One region of the Sporomusa rhizae genome, then DNA from elsewhere that is predicted to be linked to it. Evidence: riboswitches for the same ligand, from Rfam matches in the RefSeq annotation. Region 1 holds a riboswitch; each other region holds the start of a gene.
What was found. A riboswitch is a leader RNA that binds a small molecule or an ion and turns the genes downstream of it on or off. The one in region 1 is predicted to bind cobalamin.
Positions count from the first base shown of each region.

Region 2: another riboswitch for cobalamin. It lies ahead of SRRS_RS03135 (energy-coupling factor ABC transporter permease); the one in region 1 lies ahead of SRRS_RS05530 (LuxR C-terminal-related transcriptional regulator).
Region 3: another riboswitch for cobalamin. It lies ahead of cobT (nicotinate-nucleotide--dimethylbenzimidazole phosphoribosyltransferase); the one in region 1 lies ahead of SRRS_RS05530 (LuxR C-terminal-related transcriptional regulator).
Region 4: another riboswitch for cobalamin. It lies ahead of SRRS_RS03880 (TonB-dependent receptor domain-containing protein); the one in region 1 lies ahead of SRRS_RS05530 (LuxR C-terminal-related transcriptional regulator).

Region 1 covers NZ_CP156925.1:1,226,535-1,232,600, forward strand. Annotated here, with positions in the region: gene SRRS_RS05515 (TonB-dependent receptor plug domain-containing protein) at 1-708, shown strand, start outside; cobalamin riboswitch at 890-1,072, shown strand; gene SRRS_RS05520 (hypothetical protein) at 1,392-1,535, shown strand; gene SRRS_RS05525 (hypothetical protein) at 1,586-2,107, shown strand; cobalamin riboswitch at 2,465-2,646, shown strand; gene SRRS_RS05530 (LuxR C-terminal-related transcriptional regulator) at 2,915-3,430, shown strand; cobalamin riboswitch at 3,864-4,048, shown strand; gene SRRS_RS05535 (OmpH family outer membrane protein) at 4,374-4,811, shown strand; gene SRRS_RS05540 (autotransporter domain-containing protein) at 4,833-6,066, shown strand, end outside.
Region 2 covers NZ_CP156925.1:687,896-693,961, forward strand. Annotated here, with positions in the region: gene SRRS_RS03125 (methyl-accepting chemotaxis protein) at 1-1,686, opposite strand, end outside; cyclic di-GMP riboswitch class I at 1,791-1,875, opposite strand; gene SRRS_RS03130 (LysR family transcriptional regulator) at 2,200-3,081, opposite strand; cobalamin riboswitch at 3,165-3,346, shown strand; gene SRRS_RS03135 (energy-coupling factor ABC transporter permease) at 3,563-4,309, shown strand; gene SRRS_RS03140 (energy-coupling factor ABC transporter substrate-binding protein) at 4,306-4,587, shown strand; gene cbiQ (cobalt ECF transporter T component CbiQ) at 4,630-5,394, shown strand; gene SRRS_RS03150 (energy-coupling factor ABC transporter ATP-binding protein) at 5,419-6,066, shown strand, end outside.
Region 3 covers NZ_CP156925.1:4,700,007-4,706,072, reverse strand. Annotated here, with positions in the region: gene SRRS_RS22005 (Bug family tripartite tricarboxylate transporter substrate binding protein) at 1-765, shown strand, start outside; gene SRRS_RS22000 (Bug family tripartite tricarboxylate transporter substrate binding protein) at 846-1,817, shown strand; gene SRRS_RS21995 (ABC transporter substrate-binding protein) at 2,230-3,396, shown strand; cobalamin riboswitch at 3,515-3,704, shown strand; gene cobT (nicotinate-nucleotide--dimethylbenzimidazole phosphoribosyltransferase) at 3,875-4,915, shown strand; gene SRRS_RS21985 (nicotinate-nucleotide--dimethylbenzimidazole phosphoribosyltransferase) at 4,908-5,966, shown strand; gene SRRS_RS21980 (LTA synthase family protein) at 5,972-6,066, shown strand, end outside.
Region 4 covers NZ_CP156925.1:845,282-851,347, forward strand. Annotated here, with positions in the region: gene SRRS_RS03855 (hypothetical protein) at 1-420, opposite strand, end outside; gene SRRS_RS03860 (helix-turn-helix domain-containing protein) at 744-968, opposite strand; gene SRRS_RS03865 (GNAT family N-acetyltransferase) at 1,567-2,022, opposite strand; gene SRRS_RS03870 (TraY domain-containing protein) at 2,194-2,376, opposite strand; gene SRRS_RS03875 (hypothetical protein) at 2,503-2,736, shown strand; cobalamin riboswitch at 3,131-3,315, shown strand; gene SRRS_RS03880 (TonB-dependent receptor domain-containing protein) at 3,493-6,066, shown strand, end outside.

The sequences.
Region 1 (6,066 bases):
AGAAAAAATGTCTTTCTACCGCAAATCCAGACATTGTACAAGATAAATGAGCATACTTCCTGGTATACTAATATTGGCAAGGCCTTTGAGATGCCGGCGCTGAACCAGTATTTTACAAAACAAAATACCGATTTCAATAAAATAAAGCCTCAGCAAGGTTGGACTTATGAGACAGGCATAAAAGTCATTGATAATAACCAATCGTTTAAAGCCGCTGTGTATCATATGAATATCAAGGACCAGTTTATCTGGAGAAAGAATCCCGATAATACCGATTATATGGATAATGCCGACTTCAAGAATACCGGTGTGGAACTGGAATATGAAAAAATTCTTAATGCCAACTGGAAGTACAACCTGGGATTTAGTTACTCCAACCCCAAAAACACTGAAAACGGCCCTTGGGAGCAGTGTAACAGCAGAATACAGACAACCGCCGGGATAACTTACAATCAGGCCAAATGGCTGACAAATCTTAATTTCTTGTTTTTAGGCGACCGGGAAGAAAGTTATTACAGAATTAATGGCCAAATCAGTGATGTTCCGGATCGTGTACAATTAAATGCCACGATTCGATATCAGCCGGAACGTAATCAGTCAGTCGTTTTGAATTTGTACAATATCCTTGATCGCGATAATTCTGTAAACAAATATGAAAATCTGGATCTGCCCTTTAACTGGGTATTGAGCTATAACTATACTTTCTAAAAAACAATATATTGCTGAGTAAGTGCCTTATGGGCTTACTAGGGGAGACCGGTGCAAAACCGGCGCGGTCTCCCTAATGTAAGCTCCAAGCCGTTATTACATTGACCTTTTTATCACTATAGTATTAAACGTGATTGACAGGACTTACCAAAAAGTTATATCATTAATGATGATATGACAACTAAAAACTGCTGAGTCAGGTGCCCTACGGGGCTTAATAGGGAAGTCCGGTTGAATTCCGGCGCGGTCCCGCCACTGTAACGGGGAGTAAGCTTAAGATATGCCACTGGAACAACTGTTTTGGGAAGGTTTAAGCAAGCTATGATCCGGAGCCAGGAGAACTGCCTGTCTGACAATCACCGTTTTTACTCACGAGCGATGAGGAGGGGATTATAGATGTGTGTAAATGTAATTGGGCAGTGCTGTAAACTTATTGCTGAAACTAAAAAAGCTATTGTAGTAGTGGACAATGCGGCCAGGAAGGCAGTAATAAAAAGCACCATCTTGTCAACATAGTATAAAAACCATGAAGGTAAGAGCCTGAAAAGGCTCTATATTTTCATGGTTTTTTTACCGTCCTAATAGAAAGTATAACTTTCGCTTGGAGTGCAACATCGACTTCCGCTGTCGCCAAAGGCTCGGCACAAGCCGTACCAGTAAGTCAAATGGGAGGAAAAATTGTTATGAGATTGGCAGTTGGCAGGCAAATTTTAGGCGCATGTTTGGTCATAGTAATCCTATTTGTATTGATGAGTGGCTATATTTTTACAAAGTCACAAGCGGTAGCCGAAGATTTTAATGATCTTGTCGGGGCGGGTCGGGCATAGCACTGGGTTTATGTATCTCAAAATTGCGGGTATGAAAGGAGCTCCTTACAATGAAAAAAAGAGTAATGCTATTAGTTTTATGTTGTTGCCTGCTTTCGGCCATTTCCGTACAGGCAGAAACACCATCAGCCAAATCTCCCATGGATTGGGAGATCAGCGTCCAGCCCAAACCGGACGAACAGGAGGCAGAGCGGAACCGGTGGTCGGGTGTATTTGCCAATGACATTGGTATTTATGCTTTTGATCAGAAATCGTTGCACCTGGATGAAGCGGATAAAAACATAGTTCATGTTCTGACTAAAACCATATTTACCGATCCTAAGATTATTGGTAGTTTGAATGAAAAGTATAAAGAAAAGCTGGCCGCCGAGGACGAAGTCTCCTATAGCGAGATGCAGATGGTCTTTCAGATCAAACAGAAAACTTATGCAGTCATCGGGACAAAGGTATTCAGCAGAGAGGGAAAACTATTGGAAGATCGCCAGCAAACGGGAAAATTTGCTCCCGTTCCGGTAAAGACCTTTGCCGAATCCATGTATATTATCGCCAAAAATTATCATTTAAATAATTAATGGCAAAGCTGTTCTTCCAAAAAATTGAAAAACAATCACCATTGACCTGCGAGCGATGGGGAGGGGATTTGGATACAGTTTCTGTATCTGACAAGAAGCCCCCCGCTATAGGATGTATATAGCGTGAGGCTTCTTGTTATTTTCTAAAAAACAAGTATAGTGCTAAGGATAGGTACTTTTGGGGTAGAAAAAAAAGTCTGATTAAATAAAAAAAGTTTAACAAAATACCTCATTTGAGGGATTTACGCTTGTGCCGGTATAGACTAATCTTAAATAGAGAATATGGAACTCTATGATTCACTCAAAAAAAGAATACTGTTGGGATAGGTGCCTGTCGAGAGATGCTGAACATGTCTGTATGCAACTGATTATGTTAGTGCATCGGGAGGGCTTAATAGGGAAGCCGGTGAAACGCCGGCGCGGTCCCGCCACTGTAACGGGGAGCGAATTCGCATAATGTCACTGAGGCGTAGCTTTGGGAAGACGTGGAGAAGCAAAGAACCGGAGCCAGGAGAACTGCCTGTCTAACAATCGCCGATGTACCTACGAACGATGGGGAGGAGATTATGAAAACTGTAAGTGATTTTTTTCTATTGACAGTTTAATGTATGTGCTCCTAGTGAAGTCGGGAGCTTTTTTCATTTCGGCGAAAAGATTTGTATGGGTTTTAGGTATTCTAAACCAGCTGCTGTTTCTATAAATAAAAGAATTGTCCGCATAACATTTTTTATTTCAAGACTGATCGGTAGTAAAACTAACGATAAAGACTGAGGGTAAGCGATGTACGGATCAAAATATTGGGAGGTTTTGTTTCATCAAGCTAATCAAGGTATTTGCATTCTCAACTATAAGAGTGAAATTATTTATGCAAATGCGAAAGCAAAACGGGTATTTGGAAAAGCTGCTCCTGGATTGTATCAACAACTGCGAGGGGTTTGCCGGCAGTTTATGGTTATGGTTAAAGAAAAAGAAACGCTTTTGTCTAATTACAGCGGTATGCTAAATCAGCAGCTGGATATCATTACTTTTAACTGTTTTTCGTTTTATTCAGAAGAGCAGACATTTGTTATGGTAGTGTTTGACTATCGAGCTGGTGATGAAATTAATTCTGCTAATGGGATAACATTTACCTCAAGAGAGAAAGATATTCTTCATGCAATTGCTGCCGGAAAAACGAACAAAGAAATCAGTGAGACGCTGAGTATTGGCTTTGAAACCGTGAAATCGCATGTAAGAAACCTGCTGGCCAAAACGGGGACAACTTCTCGTACTGAACTAATCGGTAAATGTTGCCATTCGGGCAATGATGCGTGGTATGCTTAATTATGAAGTTTATAAGAAATAGGTACTAAAGATGTTTTGGAGAATATTACCGATCCAGTCTTGATGTTCGAATTTTGTATGTAATTCTTTATTAGCCGCCATATAGTTTTGGTTATGTAAGTATATCTTCGACTTGCTGCCAGGTATAAAACAAAGGGAAAATAGCTTGTTTACATTTTGAGACAAAGACTCCTGATAAAAGACAGGATTCTTTTTTTTTGCCAGGATATGCTACCAGCTTGCATTTTGTTCTTAAAAGTGTAGAAAAACCTTAAAAGCTACCTCGTTTGAGGTATTTACGGATATTCTCATCTTCGCTACTATGGAAACATAATCCAGAACGCGAAAATATTGTGAAATAGTTAAAATTCCGGGAAGAGAATGATTTTTTTACTTAATGATTTAGTCAATGGAACATTAGCCGGAGTACTAAAAATCGATATAGGGTGCAGGTGCCCTTTGGGGCTTAATAGGGAAGCCGGTGTAATGCCGGCACGGTCCCGCCACTGTGATGGGGGAGCTGCTTCAAGATATGCCACTGGAACGGTAGTGTTCCGGGAAGGTTTGAAGACGCGATGATCCTAAGTCAGGAGAACTGCCTGTACGACAATCGCCATTGTACCTGCGAGTGACAGGGAGGGGATTACGGTAAGTGACCGGAAAATGCTATTGGCCGCTAGCGTAAAACATCTCCTGACAAGGGGGTTTTTTTATTGCCTATATTGCTGCAAAACGGGCAGGCAGGCAACAAGGATGAACGGATGCGGCACGCAAGATTAAAATTTGATATATGCTCCAATGCAATCATAGGCGGTGGAGTAATTTTATTTTAAAAACATGGGGGTGAGAGAAATTCGTAAGTGCATAAAATCGCAATGTACGCAATAACCGGAATCATTCTGATTGTTTCTTCTCAAACCTGTATTTGAAGGAGTTGATACTGATGAAAAAAAGCATGCTGAGTTTTTTGTTTTACGTAGTGTGCGTGTTTGGGCTGCTAGGGGTGGGCACAGTGCCTGCGGAGGCGAAGGATTCTTATGAGCCGGCTTATGTGAATCTGCTGGCGGTTTATGCTGCTCATCCTGATGTAAACGAAGCAGGAAAAATCATTCTGGAAGAACAGAAAAAAGCACAGCAGGAATATGATGTAAAGGCTCCCAGCTTGGACGCTAAGGGCAAAGCCGACTTGGAAAAAGAATTAAACCAGCGTTTGGCAAGAAAAGAAACGGAAATCATGCAGCCGATTCGTGAGAGTGTAGTACAGGCCATTGCCAAAGTTGCAAAGGACAAAGGTATTGGTTATGTCGTCAAAGCCGAAGAGATGCTGTATGGCGGCACAGACCTGACAAAAGACGTGATTACAAGTTTAAAACAAAAATAATCCGGAGAGGGCATAGTGGTGATGAAAAAACAGGGGAAAATTTCCGCAAGAAGGAAACGGTTGCTTCAACAGACGATTGCACTGGCTTTTGCGGGTTGTCTGCTGAATCCGCCGGGAGTTTTGGCCGCCGATTACACGACTCCGATTACCGGCGACAGTAGTAAAGATACCGCTTATGCGGCAGCGACAAAGGATTATTCGACGTACAATTTTGATAGCGATACATCGATTACGGTTGATAAGAACAATGACAAAGTGGATGTTTATGTTTTTATAGAAAACGAGGCGAAAGGCGTTGCCGCCCTTTTTGCTGATAATAAGATGCTGACCATTAATGCGCCGGGGAAAATACTGACACTCAAAGCGACGGATTACAGCGACAATGATGGTGATGATGATGATCAGTCAGTAGCTGGTTTTGGTCTTTACGCCGGGGAAAACGGTAATATCAAAGTTACGGCGGATAAAGTTGTTGTTGCGGTGCCGGCCAATTGCAACAAAAGCGCCGGTATTGAAGCACACGGGGGCAGTATCACGATAAACGGGCTATTGAACCTGGACGTCAGCGGGGGCGATGCACGCATCAGGGCTTTGTATGCCGAGCAGGGCGGCAGCATTTCTGTGGGCGGCGGTACTATCAAGGGCAGAGATGCGGTATTTGCCTACGACAAAGGCAAAATCAATGTCAATGTGGTTACGACAAATACCGGGGTAGCAGCCGGCTTAGCAGACACGGTCATTGACGGCAATATTGTCGCCTCCTATGGCAGCAGCATAAATGTCGCGCTGGTAACGGATAAATCTTCTCTTAACGGCTATGCTTCTATGTCGAATTTTGGTGACACTGATACTGGCTCTACGCTAAATATGTGGCTGCAAAACGGCGCTGTTTGGACGAATCCGGGCAAAGCCAATTATAACGCCGAGGAGCTGACGGCATTCTATGGCGGCGATAGTGAGGCAACCCGCGGTGTTATTGTCCAACAGGCAAAAGACGAAGTTGCGCCGTTAACGATTGATAAATACAGCGGGAATACGCTGGTGACTTACACGCATGACCAAACGACGCCTGCGGCTTTAAAGGGCGGCGCAATTAAAATTGTTTCGGCAGACAAGACCAAGGGCACGAACGCCGCGATTACGTTGTTGACGGACAGTTCGGGCATTGATGTTGCCAACGACAAAGCTATGGTAAACGGGGTACTGAATGCCTTAGCCGAAAAATTGATCTATGTGAATTATACGACGGGCGAGA
Region 2 (6,066 bases), 540 kb from region 1:
CTCTGACCCCGACTGAACCTGTTTACTGCCTTCCGACATAGCAACAACCGCATTGCCGCTGCTGGATTGCATCGCCATAATAAGTTCGGCGATTTGAGCGGCCGCCACCTCCGATTGCTCAGCCAGTTTCTTTACTTCTTCGGCAACGACGGCAAATCCCCGTCCGTGTTCACCGGCCCTGGCCGATTCGATAGCGGCATTCAGTGCGAGCAGATTGGTTTGTTTGGCAATACCGGAAATGGTATCGATAATTTGGCCTATTTTGTCGGATTGTTCTCCCATCTGCCCGACAACTTTGGCAAGATTGGACACTGTATCTTCAATGGCATTCATTTGACGGACGGCTAATTCAATTTTGTTGTTGCCGTCTCCCGCTGCTTTGGCGGTTCCCTGTGAATTGTTCACAACCTCATCGACAACGGACACAATATGCTGCAGCTTGTCAGAAATAGATTGGACCAACAAGGTAGTATCATCCACCGCCTGACGCTGCGTTTCCGACCCTGCTGCCACCTCACCAGCCGACATGGCGATTTGGCCGGATGCTTCTGCGCTTTGTTTCGAACTTGCTGCCAACTGATCCGCAGACATTGCTGTGGCATTCGCCGCATCGCCTGTTTGCCGGATCAACTGCCGGATATTTTCCGCCATTACCCGGAAGGAGTCCACCAACTGCCGGATTTCATCCTGACCGGTATAAGTAACTGCCGGAGTAACAATATGACCGCTGGCAATTTGCGATGCAACCGAGGATATAGCGGTAATGGGACGACTGATTTTTCGTACGGCAAAAAAGCCGATAGCGGCAAGCATAACGCAAGACAGCAGAAGGACCACAATAATCAGGTTGCGAAGATCATCCGCACTGGACATGGATTCTGCAATGTCCTGAAAGGACAACACGGCCCAACCCGTCTCACCGACAGGGGCAAAAGCCGTCAATTGCCGTCCCAGATATTTGGCTTGCGCTTCCGGGGATTTAGTCATGTCCAGAACGTTCTGCCCGCTAAACAGTTCATGTTGTTTTGACTTGGTTTCATCACGGCTGTCCGTTAGATAAAAAGATTTCTTATCGAGTACAACACCTTTACCGGTATTACCGGCATTAAGCCCTTGTGCCAGGGCGGTTACATTGTCGAGTTTCAGATTGCCGCCGATATAGCCGACAATCTGTCCTTCCTTATTTACAAGCGGCGCTATCACCGGCGCCGTGGCCTGCTGGGTAAAGGCGGAAACATAGGTATCGGAAATAACCGGCTTCTGCGCGGCCGCCACATCCTTAAACCACTGGCGATCGGCAAAATCCTTTTTACCGCCAAAATCGGTTTTGGGCCACGTATTTTTTATCATTCCCTGGGTATCCACACAAAAGATCAGTTCAAACATACCATTGCCTTCATAAAAGGAACGCATCACAGCAGTTTGATCCTCCGAACCGAAAGCGGCGGCATATGGAGTTTTCGCCAGCGTGGCAACACTTGCCTGGCCGTCATGTAAATACTGCTCCAGTCGGTCCGCTACCCGGATAACATGATCCCTGTGTGTGTTTTTCGTCATTGTGTCCAACAGGGAATTGGCTTGTTGATTCGCCGTATAGCCGATAATTAAAGCTGGAACGATTGCCAGCATTACCAAAAAAAGACTCATTTTCCCCTGTAAAGTAGTAAAAATATTGTTAAGTCGCATAAAACATCTCAATCCTCCAATTTTCCTTATGGATTGCCAGCCTATGGGCACCAACGGCAGCTTCAATATCACCCGTAGAAAAAAGCCAGGCACACCAAATACACTGGTGCAGCCTGGCGATCTAGATTCATTATCTGTAGACCCATGGCTTTGCGTCCCACCTTTTCAGATGGTTTGCCGACAAATTTCATGGCATATTTTCCCTATCTGTATACTAATTTCTCCAAACAATGACAAAGTCCTGTAAAAAAATAAGAGCATTATTTAAGTTTATGTAAAAATATGTCGTTAAAAAATAAATCCTGCCTGAAAAGAAAGGCTTTATTTTTTTCCTGAAGGTACCAGTTCAATAGAGAATTAGCCATGGCCGACTACCATACAAAAAATTGGGATGAACTTGTAAAACGTGCGGATCAGGCTCTGTACAGCGTCAAAAACGCAGGTGGAAACAATGTTTGCGTGGACTGAGCCAATAAGATATGGCCTTAGGTTTTATTTATAAGATTTTAAGAGCTAAAGAGCGCCGGTTGCGTTGTTAAACATTTCAATGAAATGCGTTGCTGCTGTTGAAAGGGAATGCTTTTTTAACCAGATAATTGCGCCCACGGTTATGATAACAGGACTGGTTATTTTTTGTATTAAAAGTGGAGATTCTTGCAGAAGATTAATGGCGGTTTCCGGTACGATGGCAATTCCGAGGCCCAGCTTAGCCCAAATGAGTAAGGAAGTTGTATCATCACTGGTACAAAGAATATTTGGTTTGAAACCGGCTTGGCTGCAATAATCGGAAATTATAGATTCATAGCGGCGGTGAAGTAATAAAGGCTTGTCTTTGATTTTATCAAAGGAGAATGTCTCTTTATCTCTAGTTGTAATGGTATCAGGCAGGGCAACCATGACCATGCTTTCTTTGGGTAAGGTTATGTAGTTATAGAGTGAAGAATCAACGGGTAGACGGACTAATCCGATTTCTATAATGCCTGCATTCAGTAGTTCTAATATGCGCCGGGAGTCTCCCAAACGCAGATCAAAAGAGACTTTGGGATAGGTTTGGTGAAATTTTTGTATATACTCAGGTATGAGGGATCTGCCGGAGGACGTGATAGTGCCGATTTTAAGCTTGCCGCTTACACCGTTTGCCGCTTCCTGCACTTCATTGATAGTGGAGTTAATGAGTTCTATAATTTGTTCGGCCCTGTTTTGCAATATACAACCTGCTTCGGTTAATTTAATTTGTTTTTTTGTTCTTTCCAAAAGCTGTACGCCAAGTTCTTTTTCCAGTAAAAGCATTTGTTGACTTAAAGGGGGCTGGGTGATATGCAGTTGGCTTGCTGCTTTGGTAATCTGTCTGGCTTCCGCAATGGCAAGAAAGTATTTAAGTTGGCGAATTTCCATATGGATGACTCCTTATATTTTCTTTTTTTGCCTGTTTAATTTGTACGCATAATCTGAGTGAATCAGGTTACCTTATACTTATAATTCTATATGCTGAGGTAGGTGCCTGTGAAGGCTTAATAGGGAAGTTCGGTGTAATACCGGCGCGGTCCCGCCACTGTAATGAGGAGCAAACCCATAGATGCCACTGGGATGAAAGTCTTGGGAAGGTTTGGGCAAGCGATGATTCAGAGCCAGGAGAACTGCCTATCTAACAATCACTGTTTGACCTACGAGCGATAGGGAGGAGATTAAGGCACTGACAGGCTGTATTGTGTTTTAAATCCCGATGTTTATTATGTCGGGATTTTTCAATATAATAGTGCTGTTTTTAACTCTGTTCTCCCGCAGTATGGTCGGGAGATTTATTTTTTATATGCTGGGCAATTCTTGTATTTGAAGAAAGATGCTTAAAGAAATTGAACGAAGATAGGTGAATAATTTGAAGATTTTTCAGCTGTTATTTTGTTTTCTACTGATGAACATTGTGGCTCCGGCGCACGTCTTTGCCATGCATATTATGGAAGGATTTTTGCCTAAAGAATACGCATTGGGCTGGTTGATTGTCACGCTTCCTTTTATTTTGTATGGAAGCAGCAAGATATCAAAAACCATTAGAGACTACCCGGAGCGTAAAATGTTATTAGGGCTTGCTGGTGCATTCATTTTTGTTCTGTCGGCTTTGAAAATTCCTTCAATTACCGGTTCGTGCTCCCATCCTACCGGTGTTGGGTTAAGTGCGATATTATTCGGGCCTTCTATTTCTACAGTTCTAAGTGGAATTGTATTGGTTTTCCAAGCGCTGTTATTAGCGCATGGTGGTATTACCACATGGGGAGCGAATACTTTTTCAATGGGAATTGCCGGCAGTTTTACGGCGTGGATTCTGTTTACAGTCAGCCGAAAAGTAGGGCTGTCTGATAAAGTTGCTGTATTTTTGGCTGCAGCTGTTGGCGATTGGACTACCTATATGGTTACCGCCGGTCAGTTAGCCATGGCATTCCCCGATACAACAACCGGTTTTATTGGTTCCTATCTTAAATTTTTAGGGGTATTTGCGCTCACGCAAATTCCTTTAGCCGTCAGCGAAGGATTTTTAAGTGTGATAGTTTACAATATGCTGCAAAGTTACGATAAACAGGGATTAATTTCATTATGGCCTCATAAGGAGGGAGATCCAAAAATATGAAAAAACAAAATGTCATATTGCTGCTTTTTGTTATTGCATTGGCGGTAGTACCTCTCATTATTCATACTGATGGGATTTTTTCCGGAGCCGACGAACAATTAGTCGGTATAGTGAAAGGCGTTAGCCCGGATTATGAACCATGGTTTAATACTATTTGGGAGCCGCCCTCCGGTGAGGTGGAAAGCTTTTTGTTTGCGGTACAAGCCGGGCTTGGAGCAGGGTTTCTTGGTTATTTTTTTGGGTATTATCGAGGGCGGAATGCTTCTAGAACAGAGTGAGCAAGGCTAAGTGACAAAATAGCCGGGGCGGGAGAATGATAAATGTTTTATTTGGATTATCTGGCCTATAATAATGCATTGCGCCAAGTCAGTGTGACGGAGAAAATGGTATTAGGCGGAGGTACTTTAGCTGTGGCGTTGTGTTTTCCTCAGCCGGTAACCCTCTTAAGCATCATTTTGCTTATGCATGCGGTGATGCTATATGCCCGTATTCCTGTGCGATATATTTTACAGCTCTGGCTAATACCTCTTGGTTTTTTAGTTGCAGGATTGGTTTCTGTGCTTCTCAGCTTTTCGACCCAGCCGTTTTCGGCGTGGTTTCTGTTGTCAATAGGGACGCTATATATCGGAATTACTCTTGAGGATGTTTTTCGGGTGCAAGGCTTACTTCTCAGGAGTATGGCTTCGCTGTCTTGCTTATTTATGTTGGCAACAACTACTCCGGTGGCGTATATTACCGCGATTTTTTCACGTTTTTCCCCTTTACGCGTAGTGATGGAAATTGCTCTGCTTACTTACCGGTTTATTTTTGTCTTTCATGAAGCGCTGGCACAGATTTATATGGCGCAGCAATCACGGCTGGGCTATTCGGGAATGACGCAGTCTCTTTACTCACTGGGTTTGTTGGCTGCCAATGTTGGCCGTAAGTCGTTTGTTACATCACATGAACTATATATCGCGCTATTAGCCAGAAATTACAGCAATCAACTGATATTTCAGTATGCTCGTCAACCAGTGAACTTCTACCGGCTGTTGGTGATTTTGGGGTTACTTGCCGGTTTAATAGGCACTGCGGCCATTAGGTGAAAATGCTTGTAAGGAGCTTTTTGCATGTCAACAACCTCACTGATCGAAGTACGTAATCTTTCTTTTAGCTATCATTTAGCTAAAAAAGTCTTGGATTGTGTTCAAATGAGTATTCCACGTGGTGCCAGAATTGCTTTGGTAGGACCCAATGGAGCCGGTAAGTCTACGCTCTTTTTGCATCTCAATGCTATCCTTCGGCCACAGGCAGGAAGTCTTTTATATGAGGGGCAAGCATATGAGTACTCCAGATCCTTTGTTACCATGCTAAGGCAGCGGGTGGGGCTGGTGTTTCAGGATCCGGATGCGCAACTGTTTGCCGGAAGTGTATTGGACGATGTATTATTTGGCCCAATGAATTTGAAATTAACGCCGAAGGTTGCTCATAAGAGAGCGGAAGCCGCACTGGATGCTGTCAAAATGCTGGAATACCGCAACGAACCTATACACTTTTTAAGCCATGGGCAAAAAAAACGGGTCGCAATGGCGGGCGTACTGGCTATGGAGCCGGAAGTTCTTATCATGGATGAACCAACGGCTGGACTCGATTATCCAGGGGTGCTGAATTTGAATGATATTATGGCAAGGCTGCACAACCAAGGCACGACATTGGTAGTGGCGACACATGATGTTGAATGGGTGTGGGGATGGACGGATTTTGTCTATGTATTATCG
Region 3 (6,066 bases), 2.4 Mb from region 1:
GGTATGAACGAAATGGTTGCCGCAGAACCAAATGGATACACGATCGGTGCCGTCGGCACTAGTACAATATTACAATCCCTTTATGGTGAGACAAGATATCATTATCCTACCGCTTTGGAGCCGATCGTTCAGGTAGTGAGTGCACCTAAAGTAATAGCTGTTCTTGCTGATAGACCTTGGAACAACTTAAGTGATTTAGTCAATTATGCCAAAGAGCATCCTGGTCAAATTAAATTTGGGCATGCAGGATTAGGAACAGCGACACATGTTGTGGGTGAGATGTTGAACAAAGAAGCAGGCATTAAGCTTGCTCAGGTTCCATTTAAAGGTGATTCAGAAGCGCTAACTGCTTTGTTAGGCGGACATATACAAATTCTTTCAGGCAATCCGGCTGCTTTAAAAGAACACGTGCAAAGTGGAACAGTCAAAATATTGGGTGTTGCTGAGGAAAAACGCATGACCATCCATGGATTCGAAAATGTGCCAACATTTAAAGAGCAAGGAATTAATGTTTCGTTTAACTTTAGCAATGGAATAGTAGCTCCTAAGGGTATTCCGGCAGCTGAAAAAGCAAAATTAGTAGCTGGACTTAAGAAAATGATTAATGATCCTGAGTTTAAAAAGGTCATGATGGATATAGGAATGGAAGTGGAGTACTTAGGTCCAGATGAATTTAATGACCGATGGGCTGAAGATAATGTGAAATGGACTAAGATTGTAAAAGAAACAGGTATCGCCGATATAATTAGGGCGCAAAAGAAATAGGGGTTTATAAATTTTAAATTGGAGATAGTCCGATGAGCTATAAAACTAAATTACTTGTGGTGCTGATAGGCCTTTTATGCATGTCAATTATATTAGGGGGGTGCAGTAATTTGACAAAGGAGAGTGTAATTGCGCGGCAATATCCTACTAAGCCCATTAATATCATTGTACCGTTTGCTGCCGGGGGTGGTATGGACTTACTGGCAAGAGCGCTGGAAAAATCATCTCATAAACATCTTGGACAACCGTTAGTGGTTGTTAATGTGACCGGGGGTGCCGGTACAATCGGCATGAACGAAATTGCTGGTGCAAAACCTGATGGATACACAATCGGGGTCGCTGGTACTAGTGCGATATTACAACCGCTTTATGGCGAAACGAGATACCATTACGCTACAGCCTTGGAGCCTCTGGTTCAGGTAGTAAGCTTACCAATGGTCGTAGCAATACAAGCGGATAAGCCCTGGAATAGTGTAAACGATTTAGTGAATTATGCTAAAGAACATCCTGGTGAAATCAAATTTGGACATGCGGGATTAGGATCAACAAGTCATATTGCTGGTGAGATGCTTGGCAAAGAAGCAGGAATCAACGTTGTGCAGGTTCCTTTTAAGGGCGATATGGAGTCCCTTACTGCCTTATTAGGTGGTCATGTACAATTTATTTTTGGAAATCCGGCTGTTATAAAAGAACATGTAAAAAGCGGGAAAGTTAAAATATTGGGTGTTGCTGAGGAAACACGTTTGACTATCCCTGATTTCGAAAATATACCTACATTTAAGGAACAAGGAATAAATCTTGCGTTTAATTTTTGGATTGGAATAGTTGCCCCAAAAGAGCTTCCAGTTTCGGAAAAGGAAAGGTTGTTGGCGGGTCTTAAGGAAATGATTAACGACTCCGAGTTTAAGAAAAGTATGGCAGATATCGGAATGGAAATAAAATACTCAGGTTCAGAGGAATTTGGTGATCGATGGCTAAAAGATAACATAAAGCTAACGAAGATTATAAAAGAAACTGGAATAGCCGATATAATTAAAGCGCAAAAGAAATAATAAATGAGTTAAATTAAAGTGTGCTATCTTCTTTCGGGAAGAGGGCACACTTTAATATTTATAAGAAGAGTAAAAATAAAAGAAAAATATAAGCCAAAAGACATGAGTGACGGACAAAGAAACCGTATGTACATTCGATGAGTACAAATGAATAAAAATATAATAATAGTTAAACAAAAAGAGCTAAAAATACCTTGAAATAATAAAAAACATGTAATATAATTTAGAATTATAATGGATAGAGGTTGAAAAAATACTATAAAAGTATTTTAACAGTATACTTTTGCAGTATGTAAGCAAAGGCTCATTTTATATTTTTTGCCTGATATAAACTTATATTATAAAGTTTATTGTGCAATTTTATGCATTCAGGACAAGCAGCTGCAGCCAAAAAAGAGGAGGAATTTTAGCAATGAAGAAGACAGGGGTAAAAACGGCAGCCATGTTAATTATCATGTTGCTCATGGCAGGTATTGTAACTGGTTGCGGGGGAGCGAATTCCAATGAAGTCAAAATTGGAATTTTAAATGAGATGACTGGCGGCAATGCAACTATGGGGACTTCTTCAGCCAATGGTGCGAAGATGGCAATTAAAGAAGCCAACGCCAAGGGTGGGGTACTTGGCAAACAAATTAAAGCTGTTATTGCCGATAACAAAAGTGAACCCTCTGAAGCGGCCAATGCTATGACTAAATTGGCGACGCAGGACAAAGTTGTAGCCATCACCGGTATGTTTGCCAGCTCCAATGCTATCGCTGCCTCTAGTGTAGCTGAGTCCACCAAAGTACCGTTTTTAGCAGTGGGTGCAACTAATCCCAAAGTTACTGTTGATGAGAAAACCGGCAAGGTAAAAGACTATACGTTCCGTGTTTGCTTCATCGACCCGTTCCAAGGAACGGTAGGCGCTAACTTTGTTCTCAATACCCTAAACCTTAAAAAAGCTGCAATGTTGGTTGACAGCAGCAGCGACTACAGTAAAGGTTTGGCTGCATTCTTTAAAGATGCTTTTACCAAAGGCGGCGGCGCGGTTTTAGCCGAAGAGGCCTACTTGCAAAAAGACCAGGATTTTAAAACAATCCTGACCAAAGTTAAGGCACTAAATGTCGAAGTTCTTTATGTACCAGGTTATTACGAAGAAGTTGGCAAAATCGTAAAACAAGCGCGGGAGCTTGGTATTACCGTACCTATTGTTGGCGGCGACGGCTGGGATTCGCCAAAGCTTGTGGAAATAGGGACAGCAGCGGCACTCAACAATACTTATTTCACGAATCATTATTCGGTAGATGATACCAGTGCTACTTCTAGAGAATTTGTTGAAGCCTACAAAAAAGAATATGGACAGGCACCTGACGCTATGTCCGTACTTGGCTATGATGCGGCCAATGTGCTGATTGACGCTATCAAACGCGCCAACAGCCTGGACCCGACTAAAATTCGTGAGGCTCTTGCCGCTACCAAAGACTTTACTACCATCACTGGTTCGACGACTCTGAACGCAACTCATGACGCAGTGAAAAATGCTGTTATTATCGAAATGAAAGACGGCAAGCAAATGTTTAAGGCTACGGTTAAGCCATAGGTATCGTATATAAATTGAAGGGCAACCCTATTATTGCTGTAAGGCATAGATAGGGTTGCTTCTTTATTACTTTACCGTTGACGCTATTTCGCGGGTTTGTTATAATTAGGGCATTAAATGAATAGTATGCGGTTAAGGTGCCTTTAGCTAACGGCTAGGGAGAATAGGGAAGTCTGAGCATGATTTCATGCATAAGCGCGGGCCCGCCACTGTACCGGGGAGAGCTTACAGATGTCACTCGTCAAGGGGAAGGCGTAAGTATTGATGAACCGGGAGCCAGGAGACCTGCCTTACACCGTCTTTACCATCCTTCGTGGAAAAAGAAGGCTTTTTTGGAGATTTACCAAAAGAGTCTTTTGTTTTTGTACTGGCAAAAACAGGTAACTTTGTCTGGATAAAGGCAAACCGGCTGTTGTTTTGGGCGAAGGGTTGGCGAATGAAGTGTTTTCTTTACTTTGTAATTTTTATGGGGGTTGCTATGAGTTTACTCAATGATGCACTTTTACACATTACTTCTACCGACACCGGTATTATGCAGCAAGTAGAAGAATCCTTGCTGGCTGTAGCCGGGCAAAGCGGCAGTCTTGGCCATCTAGGGCAAATGGTTAAGCAGTACGCAGGTATTACTGGTGAGCAATGGCCGGCTTTGCCTAAGACTTGTATGGTGATTAGTTCGGCCGATCACGGAGTTGCCAGGCAGGGAATCAGCGCTTACCCTGTGGAAACTACTATGCATATGACCGCCAACTATCTGATATCAAAAGGTGCCAGCGCTAATGCTTTTGCGAATTTCTGCGGCGCCGATATGGTGGTTGTTGATATGGGTATTGCCGGCGATATGTCCCATGTGCCCGGATTGCGGCACCGGAAGATTGCCTACGGCACCAATGATTTTACCCGCGGCCCGGCCATGACGCGTGAACAGGCTGTGCAGGCAATAGAAGCCGGGATTGAAATTGTTAATGAAAAGGTACGGGAAGGTTATAGATGTTTTAGCCTAGGGGAAATGGGTATTGGCAATACTACCTCTAGCGCTGCTGTTGTGGGCGCGTTTACAGGGTTGTCGCCGGAACAGATTACCGGCAGGGGAACAGGCATTTCTGATAGCCGGATGCAGGTGAAGATTGAAATTGTACGCCAGGCACTCGCTCTAAACAAACCGAATGCCCAGGATGGGCTCGACGTGTTGGCTAAGGTGGGAGGCTTTGAAATTGGTGCGTTAGCCGGAGTCGTTTTGGGGTGTGCTGCTAACCGCTGCGCCGTAGTTATTGACGGTCTGAATACCACGGCGGCGGCGTTGATTGCTAATGCTATTAATCCGTTGTGTAAAGAGTATATATTTGCGTCCCATCTGTCAGGTGAGCCGGCTCATATCATTGCCCTTAGCCATTTACATTTGGAAGCCTGCCTGGATATGGGGGTACGGCTGGGCGAAGCTATTGGTGCGTCGGTTGCTATAGATATGTTACAGGCGGCGATAAAACTTCTGAATACTCTGGGAGGCCGGACTCATGCTTGAAGATATAATTACATCAATAAAACCTCTGGATACGACGGCAATGGAACGCTGCCAATTGCGGTTGGATAACCTGACCAAACCGCTTAACAGCCTGCATTATTTTGAACATATAGCCAGACAACTTGCGGGCATTACCGGTAATCCCCGTCCGAGCGGTCTGGAAAAAAGTATTATTATTATGGCGGCTGATAATGGCGTAGCTGCTGAATTTGCCTGGGACAACAGGCAGTTGACAACAGCACAGAAACTTCACCGATTTTCCCAGGGTAAGTCGATCATCAATGTACTTGCCGGGCATGCTCAGGCAAAGCCGCTGGTTATTGATATTGGCGTGGCCTCCGATTTACCGCCTTTCCCGGGAGTACGGCCGGAGAAAATAGCCTATGGCACTGAGAATATGGCGAATGGTTCGGCCATGACCCGGGAACAAACCATGCGGGCTATTGCTTTGGGAATCACCATTGCCAGAGAACAAATAGCGCAAGGCGTACAGATTATCGGTTTGGGCGAAATGGGGATGGCCGGAAATCTTCCTGGTCTGGCTATTGCCGCTTGCTATGGTGCACCGCTCGCGGCAGACTGGGAGGAAAAGACCTGCGCGATTGTTAGACAGGCACTGCAGGTGAATCATCCGGATAAGCAAAATCCGCTGGATATGCTGACAAAAGTAGGAAGCTTAGCCATTGCTGGGCTTGTTGGCGTGATACTCGGCGCCGCATCGGAGCGTGCAGCGGTGGTACTGGACGGAGTTGCCAGCGGTGCGGCCGCCTTGCTGGCAGTAAAAATAGCACCGCAAGCCAAAGAGTATCTGATTGGTTCGCATTTTGCCGCCGAACCGGGGCATGCCGCTATTCTTACGCTGCTGGACTTGCCTGCGTATTTAAAGTTAGCTATGAATGTCGGCGAGGGCACCGGGGCTGCTATGGGGATGTCGCTACTTAAGGCTTCGCTGCATGTTCTGAGTGATATGAAAACCTTTGGCGAGGCCGAGGTTGCTGTTGCACAGGACGGGCCGGGGGCGCTAAAACAAAACAAGTCAGTCAGAGGGTAGCCGCTATGAAGCAATCCTACAACGTTTATTTGCTGTGGCTTGGTACCTTACTGGCACTGCTGTTTAAATCGGCCCTGGTAATCGGGGTAGTTAATTATAC
Region 4 (6,066 bases), 380 kb from region 1:
GTGATTAGTGTTATTTTCTTCGTTTTGTTCTGAAGTATTTTTATCCTCGGGAGTAGCTGGTAAAACAGAAGCAATGTGAATATTATTTGATGTTCTTGTTGATTGATTTACTTGTGTTATAGAGGTTAAAAGAGTTTTCATTATATCTTCTTTAAATTTATGATTATCATCATTGATTGTTTTCTGTTTTTTTTCTAGCTCTTTTACTTGACGATCGACCGATAATATTTTACCAAGTGAGATTTTATCAAAAACAAAACCTAAAGTTATAAAGACCATTAATAGTAAAATTAAAAGATTATTCGTATCTATAGATTGCTGATGTTGGAGATTATAAATTAATATCCACCCTAAAAATATTAGCAAAATAAAGGATATCAAATAGTAAAATAGTCTTTCCCATAAAGGACGATTATCCATCTTGCCTCTCCTTTGTAAATTTATACTTCGAAATTATCTCGAATTATTAAGGGTAATTTAATTTGTTAATAATCGCAGATTTCTTTCTGTTTTTGATTTTTTTTAATAAGCTAATTTATAATTAGGCGATTGCATGAATGAGGTAGTAGGAATTAGAGGAGGTACGAGTTTATAAATTTTTGCGGACCAATTCAGTATATGGATGGATTTTTTAGACAATATAAAATTTTAGTCACAGGATTAGATATATCTATTATAATGTAGCAGGCACCAGCCAATATTAAGACAAGGCATACAAAAAGAAAATAGCGAGTTACTTCGAACTAATTTCTTTCAGGATTACCTGTTAGGCCCAGAAGCCAATCAGTCGATACACCATAGAATTTAGCCATTTTAATAAGTGTTATGATACTTATCGGTCTTCTTCCATGTTCTAGTGAACCGACTGCACTAGGTGTAATACCAACAGCCGTAGCCACTTCTTTCAGCTTAAAGTTCCGTTGTTCGCGTAAATATTTAAGTCTTTCCGCTAATATTGGTAAAATCATACCATCATCCCTTAAAAATAAGTTGACTTTGTGCTAACTGCACATTATAATATGAGTATAAAAACGTGCCATTGGCACAAAAAATATAATTGTCATACAAGATGGCAAGTCTCAGACAAAATGGAAGAAGGTAAATCCAACAAACAAATAAATAAGCTTCCACACATGACGAGGAATGGAAGTAGTGCGGGATGTGCGCGATGAAAGGTAGCGCAGCGCGTCCAAACTTGGTTACAAATATACTATTTTATTATAAATCAGCGACGTTATAACTTCAATGGACTGCCTTATTTTGTGCTGCACTTTAGGAAATCTAGAGTGCCGAGTGAACGGTGCCATGAATAAAATGAAACAGGGGACAGTGAATCAGCTATGGCTCCAAATGTCGTAAAGAGGGGATAAGATGCGGGTCTTTTACAAGTATGCTCCATTACTATTTGCTCTATTTGGAATATTAGTCATTCCGGCGGTAGATGTTCCCTGTAATTAAAAACCAAGCAATCAATTGTATCGCGTTTGATCGCTTGGTTTTTGTACACTGGTTAGTTTCTATTAAATTTTTGAGGGTCTTACATACGGGGCTTTGAAGTACGGCTCATCATAAATTCTTTTGCATACAAACAGATCCTCGCAAATCTTTGTATTGGCCATAGTTTGCGATTATAAGATAACCCAGGCTATGATATAAGGCTATAGCTTCGACAAGAGGTGCACCTGTTTCTAATAGTAGAGTGCTAAAACCTTTTTCTCTCGCTCGTTTTTCTAATAGAATCATTAACGTTTTGGAAATGCCTTTCCTGCGGTATTCTTTTTTTACAAAAACCCGTTTTACTTCAGCGGTTTTTTCGTCATAGCGTTTAAAGCTGGCGCAGCCAATGGGCTCGTTATCATCATCATGAGCTAAGATTACATCGTGAATATTATCAAGTGCGTTATAGGAAATATACTGCTTTCGGTTTTCTTCGCCGCCGGCAATTTCATTGAGATATTCATCAAGTAATTTGCAGAGGTTAATGAAATCTTGGTTGCGGCCATCTGTATATATAAATTTCACAGCCATCATCCTCACACATAGATATTCACACTAAGCGCAGCTTTGCCTACCTTACCGGTTGAGCTTATTTATTTGTTTCTGCGTTATCCTTTCTACCTACCAGGTAATCCAGAGAAACAGGAAAGAGGCTAACTGACGACTTCTATTTGATCCGGCGCTTTTAAGTCTACTTTATTTTGTGTTTAAATCAATCTTAATCTCGCCGTTTTTTGCCTCGTATGTGGCTATATGAGCTTTTATAATCATTTCTAGCTCTTTATTGACTGTTCTGAAATTATTGTCAGCAATATAGCGAAACTTTTCGAGTGTTTGTTGGTCGATACGAAGTGTGAACTTAGACGTATTAGGTGACACGATAATCTCCTCCAATAGAGCCTGATTACAATAACTGTATATTAAAAGAGTTAAATATGGCGTATTGACGGCAAAATGACGGCGTGATATGATTAAAATGTACTATGGAAAGGAGGGAAGCCAGTATTGCTACTACATGGACAAGGGTCAAGAAAATTGAATCATTGCGTCGGCGGATTTTCCCTGGTAAGAGGGCAAACATCGGCAGAGTACCGGAAACGGGAAAGCGAGATATATGATAGAATTCGCAAGGCATCTGATGAATTTTCCCGACTGAGCAAAGGTGCAGATACCACCGAAGCTCTCCGGCGGCTGGAGGCAGCGCTGGCAGAGTTTGAGTCATTTAGATACGAACTTTGAGCAGACACGAAACTACATAATAAGGTTCATGAAAATTGAACTTACGGAAAGGAGTAACTAAAAGAGCAAACTAAACCACGGCAGGCTTACCTTGTTAAGCCGACAAACAAGGGCAAAGTCTGCTTTAAAATGTGTCTAATAGACACTTGTTGCCTACTGTCACAACGCGACACTCTGTGATGGAGACAACCGAATGGAAAACAAGGGTATGTTCCACATACGATTGTTTCCAGTACAGTGCAGCAAACACCCGGCTTCAATTTGGGGAAAAGGCAGCCCAACATTGTCCGCGTTGAAGTTTATGGAAAGAGTCCGCAGAAAAATTATATCCATTTGAAGGGATAAACAGTCATAATCCAGAATTATCCATCATAAGATGAAACCGAAAGAACAACAGCATATTTCGGGGATAGGTGCCCGCAAGGGCTTAATAGGGAAGTCCGGTGAAATACCGGCACGGTCCCGCCACTGTAACGGGGAGTAGTCTCGCATTTTTGCCACTGAAGCATCAGGCTTTGGGAAGGCGCGGGACAGCGATGAACCGGAGTCAGGAGAACTGCCTGTTCGACAATCACCATTTTACCTGCGAGCGACAGGGAGGAGATTATGTACAATTACCGAAAAATTTCCGGGTAATTGGATATAAAAAACTTCCGTTGAGGGAGTTTTTTTTATTGCAAAACTAAGCCAAGCCCTAATTGGGGTATAGGCAAAAGAGTAACGAAGAAAAAACAGGATAAAAAGGAATGATTACCTTTGAACCATATCTACAAAGTCATTTGGAACCGGGCCCGCGCCTGTTGGCAGGTGGTGTCCGAGCTGGCGAAAAACACCGGCCGGATGAAATCGATCCGTCGCAGCAGCGGTGGGCGCGGCGCTAAATGTGTGGTGCTCCGCCTGGTCTTGTTGCTGGTGTTGGGCTTAACCGCGTTTATCAATACGGCGGCTGCGTTTACCACTCCGGCAGATGGTACCTGGACATCAAAAGGGGAGATCGATGGCTATGATACCTACGAATCGACAGCCACCAAGGGTGGTGCCGGAACTGTGCCAACAAACCCAAAAAAATACAATGCGCCAATTATATTGCTGGCCGGAGAAAGATGGCGTCCGATGGATTTGCCGGCGGTAACAAGGGCCGCTTATATAACTGCTGCCGAGCTTACCTTGTCTGCCGGCAGTATGCTGGATCTGGCCTGGAAGGGCAACAGTGTGGGCTATCAGGAGCCTTCTCCTAGTAAAGAGCCTAGTATAAAACCGATCGCCCTGACGGTGGAAAAACTGAACCTAACCGGTAACGTTGTGCTTCGCATCAATACCCATGTAAAAACTCCGAGCATAGGAACAGCAGCGGTAGGCGGCTTTACCGTTAAACAACTGACCGGCAGCGGCACGATCTACGTGCAGTCTGCCTATGATCCCAGCTATAAGAGCCTAGTACGCGGCGCGGGTGGGGTATTCCTGCGGCCCATAGATAAGATTATTGATCCAATGAAGTACAATTATGTTGTGGTTGATCTCAGTGCCGCCGGCAGCGCTGCTTACCAGCAGGTTAATGTACTGGGGCAAGTCTCCCTTGTGGACGGTCCGCTGCGGATTTACGAACTAATACCGATCATCGACTGGAACAACCTACAGGCAGGGAAAGCAATCCTGCTGGGGGTGAAGTCTCACAATACCGGTGTCATTTCCGAATCCGGCAAAATGGCCAGCGATGCCCAACTGGCTTTCCGCAATGTCTGGCGCATTGAAGAGGACAATCTCTTTAACCGTATGAATGAGCTGCATGCCCGGCATTTTGCGAAAAAAGATTCGGCGTTCCCTGCCGGGGCGGCGGACAGGCCGGTAAGTGAAGAGGTCTGGGCGCATAGCTTCCGGGGCAAGCTGAACAGCCACGGCGCGTACGGGCGCAGCTTCAACCAAAGCTATGACGGGCTGCAGGTCGGGTTTGACAAGACCCGGGAGGGTGATTTCTTTAACGGGACGTTGTACTACGGCCTGATGCTGGGCCGGATCAGTGCCGATGCCGGCTATGCCACCGGCCAGGGGGACCTGACCGGCACGAGCATGGGAGCCTACGCCTCCTGGACCGGCAACAACGGCCACTATTTGGATTTGGCGGCCCGGATGACGAAAATTAAAAACGACTACCAGTTTTATGACAGCGACAGCAGCAATACAGCCCAGTATGACAGCTGGGCCAGCGGGATCAGTGCGCAGTACGGTTATCGCCGGGACTTGTCTGACGGCTGGTATTATGAACCCCAGGCCGGTTTATCGGTCGGCACCATCGACCGGGTAAGCTACACCCTGCCCAACCAGCTAACGGTTGCGCAAACCGCTGACCGGCCGGTGGTCGGCCGGCTGGGCGTGACCGTGGGCAGGGAGTTCGGCGATGAGCAGCACCGCGGTCACGCATACGCTGCCGTCACGGCCCTGCATGATTTCGGCAGCAGTAAGTTGGAAGCCCGTTTCTCCGGTGACCGTGCGGCCTTACTGACCGGGGCGGGGCAGGACACCTGGGTGGAGTTTAATCTAGGCGCCAGGTTGCAAACGGCCCGCGACAGTTCGGCGTTTTTGGAATTTAGCAAGTCCACCGGCGGCGATGTCCGCAAAGACTGGCAGATCAATGGCGGCCTGGCTTGGAAATGGGGCTTGCCGGCTAAGGCCGGCAAGGCAGACGCCGATCGCCGGTTACAGGAGCCGGCGGCAGCAGTTACAGCAGCTGTGGCCGGAGACGGACACAGCCAACCGGCTCCGGCTAGGGTGTCAGCCGCCGCCCCTACGCCGCAAGCGCTTGACAGTCAGGCCGCAGTGAAAGACGAACCGGTATCACCACAAACGGAGGCGCCACTTAAGCAGGATCCGCTTTCAGCCGGCCAGGCAACAACGGCAATGGCGGATGGCACACGGCTGCAGCGCACGGACGCGCCTAAGGGCAAAAGCATACCGGGCAATAAAGAGCAGCCGGACCGCCAGACTGCTGCGGCAACCCTGACCGAACCGGCGGACTACACCTTCGAAACGGTAACCGTCGAGGCCCCGCGCCCCAAATGGGAGCGGGACCTTTCGCCCGGCACCGTGTCGGTCATCCGGCCGGAGGATTTCCAGGGGGAGCAGAAGACGCTGCCTGATTACCTGGAAACCGTGCCCGGTGTCCACATCCAAAAAGTCCGGGGATCGAGAAACTACAGCGTAGCCCGCGTCCGGGGCAGTACGGCCGCTCAGGTCGGCATTTATCTGGACGGCGTGGAGTTGAACCTTACCTCGGAAACCGGTGTGGACCTGTCGGCCATCCCGATGGACAATGTCGCCCGCATCGAGGTCTAC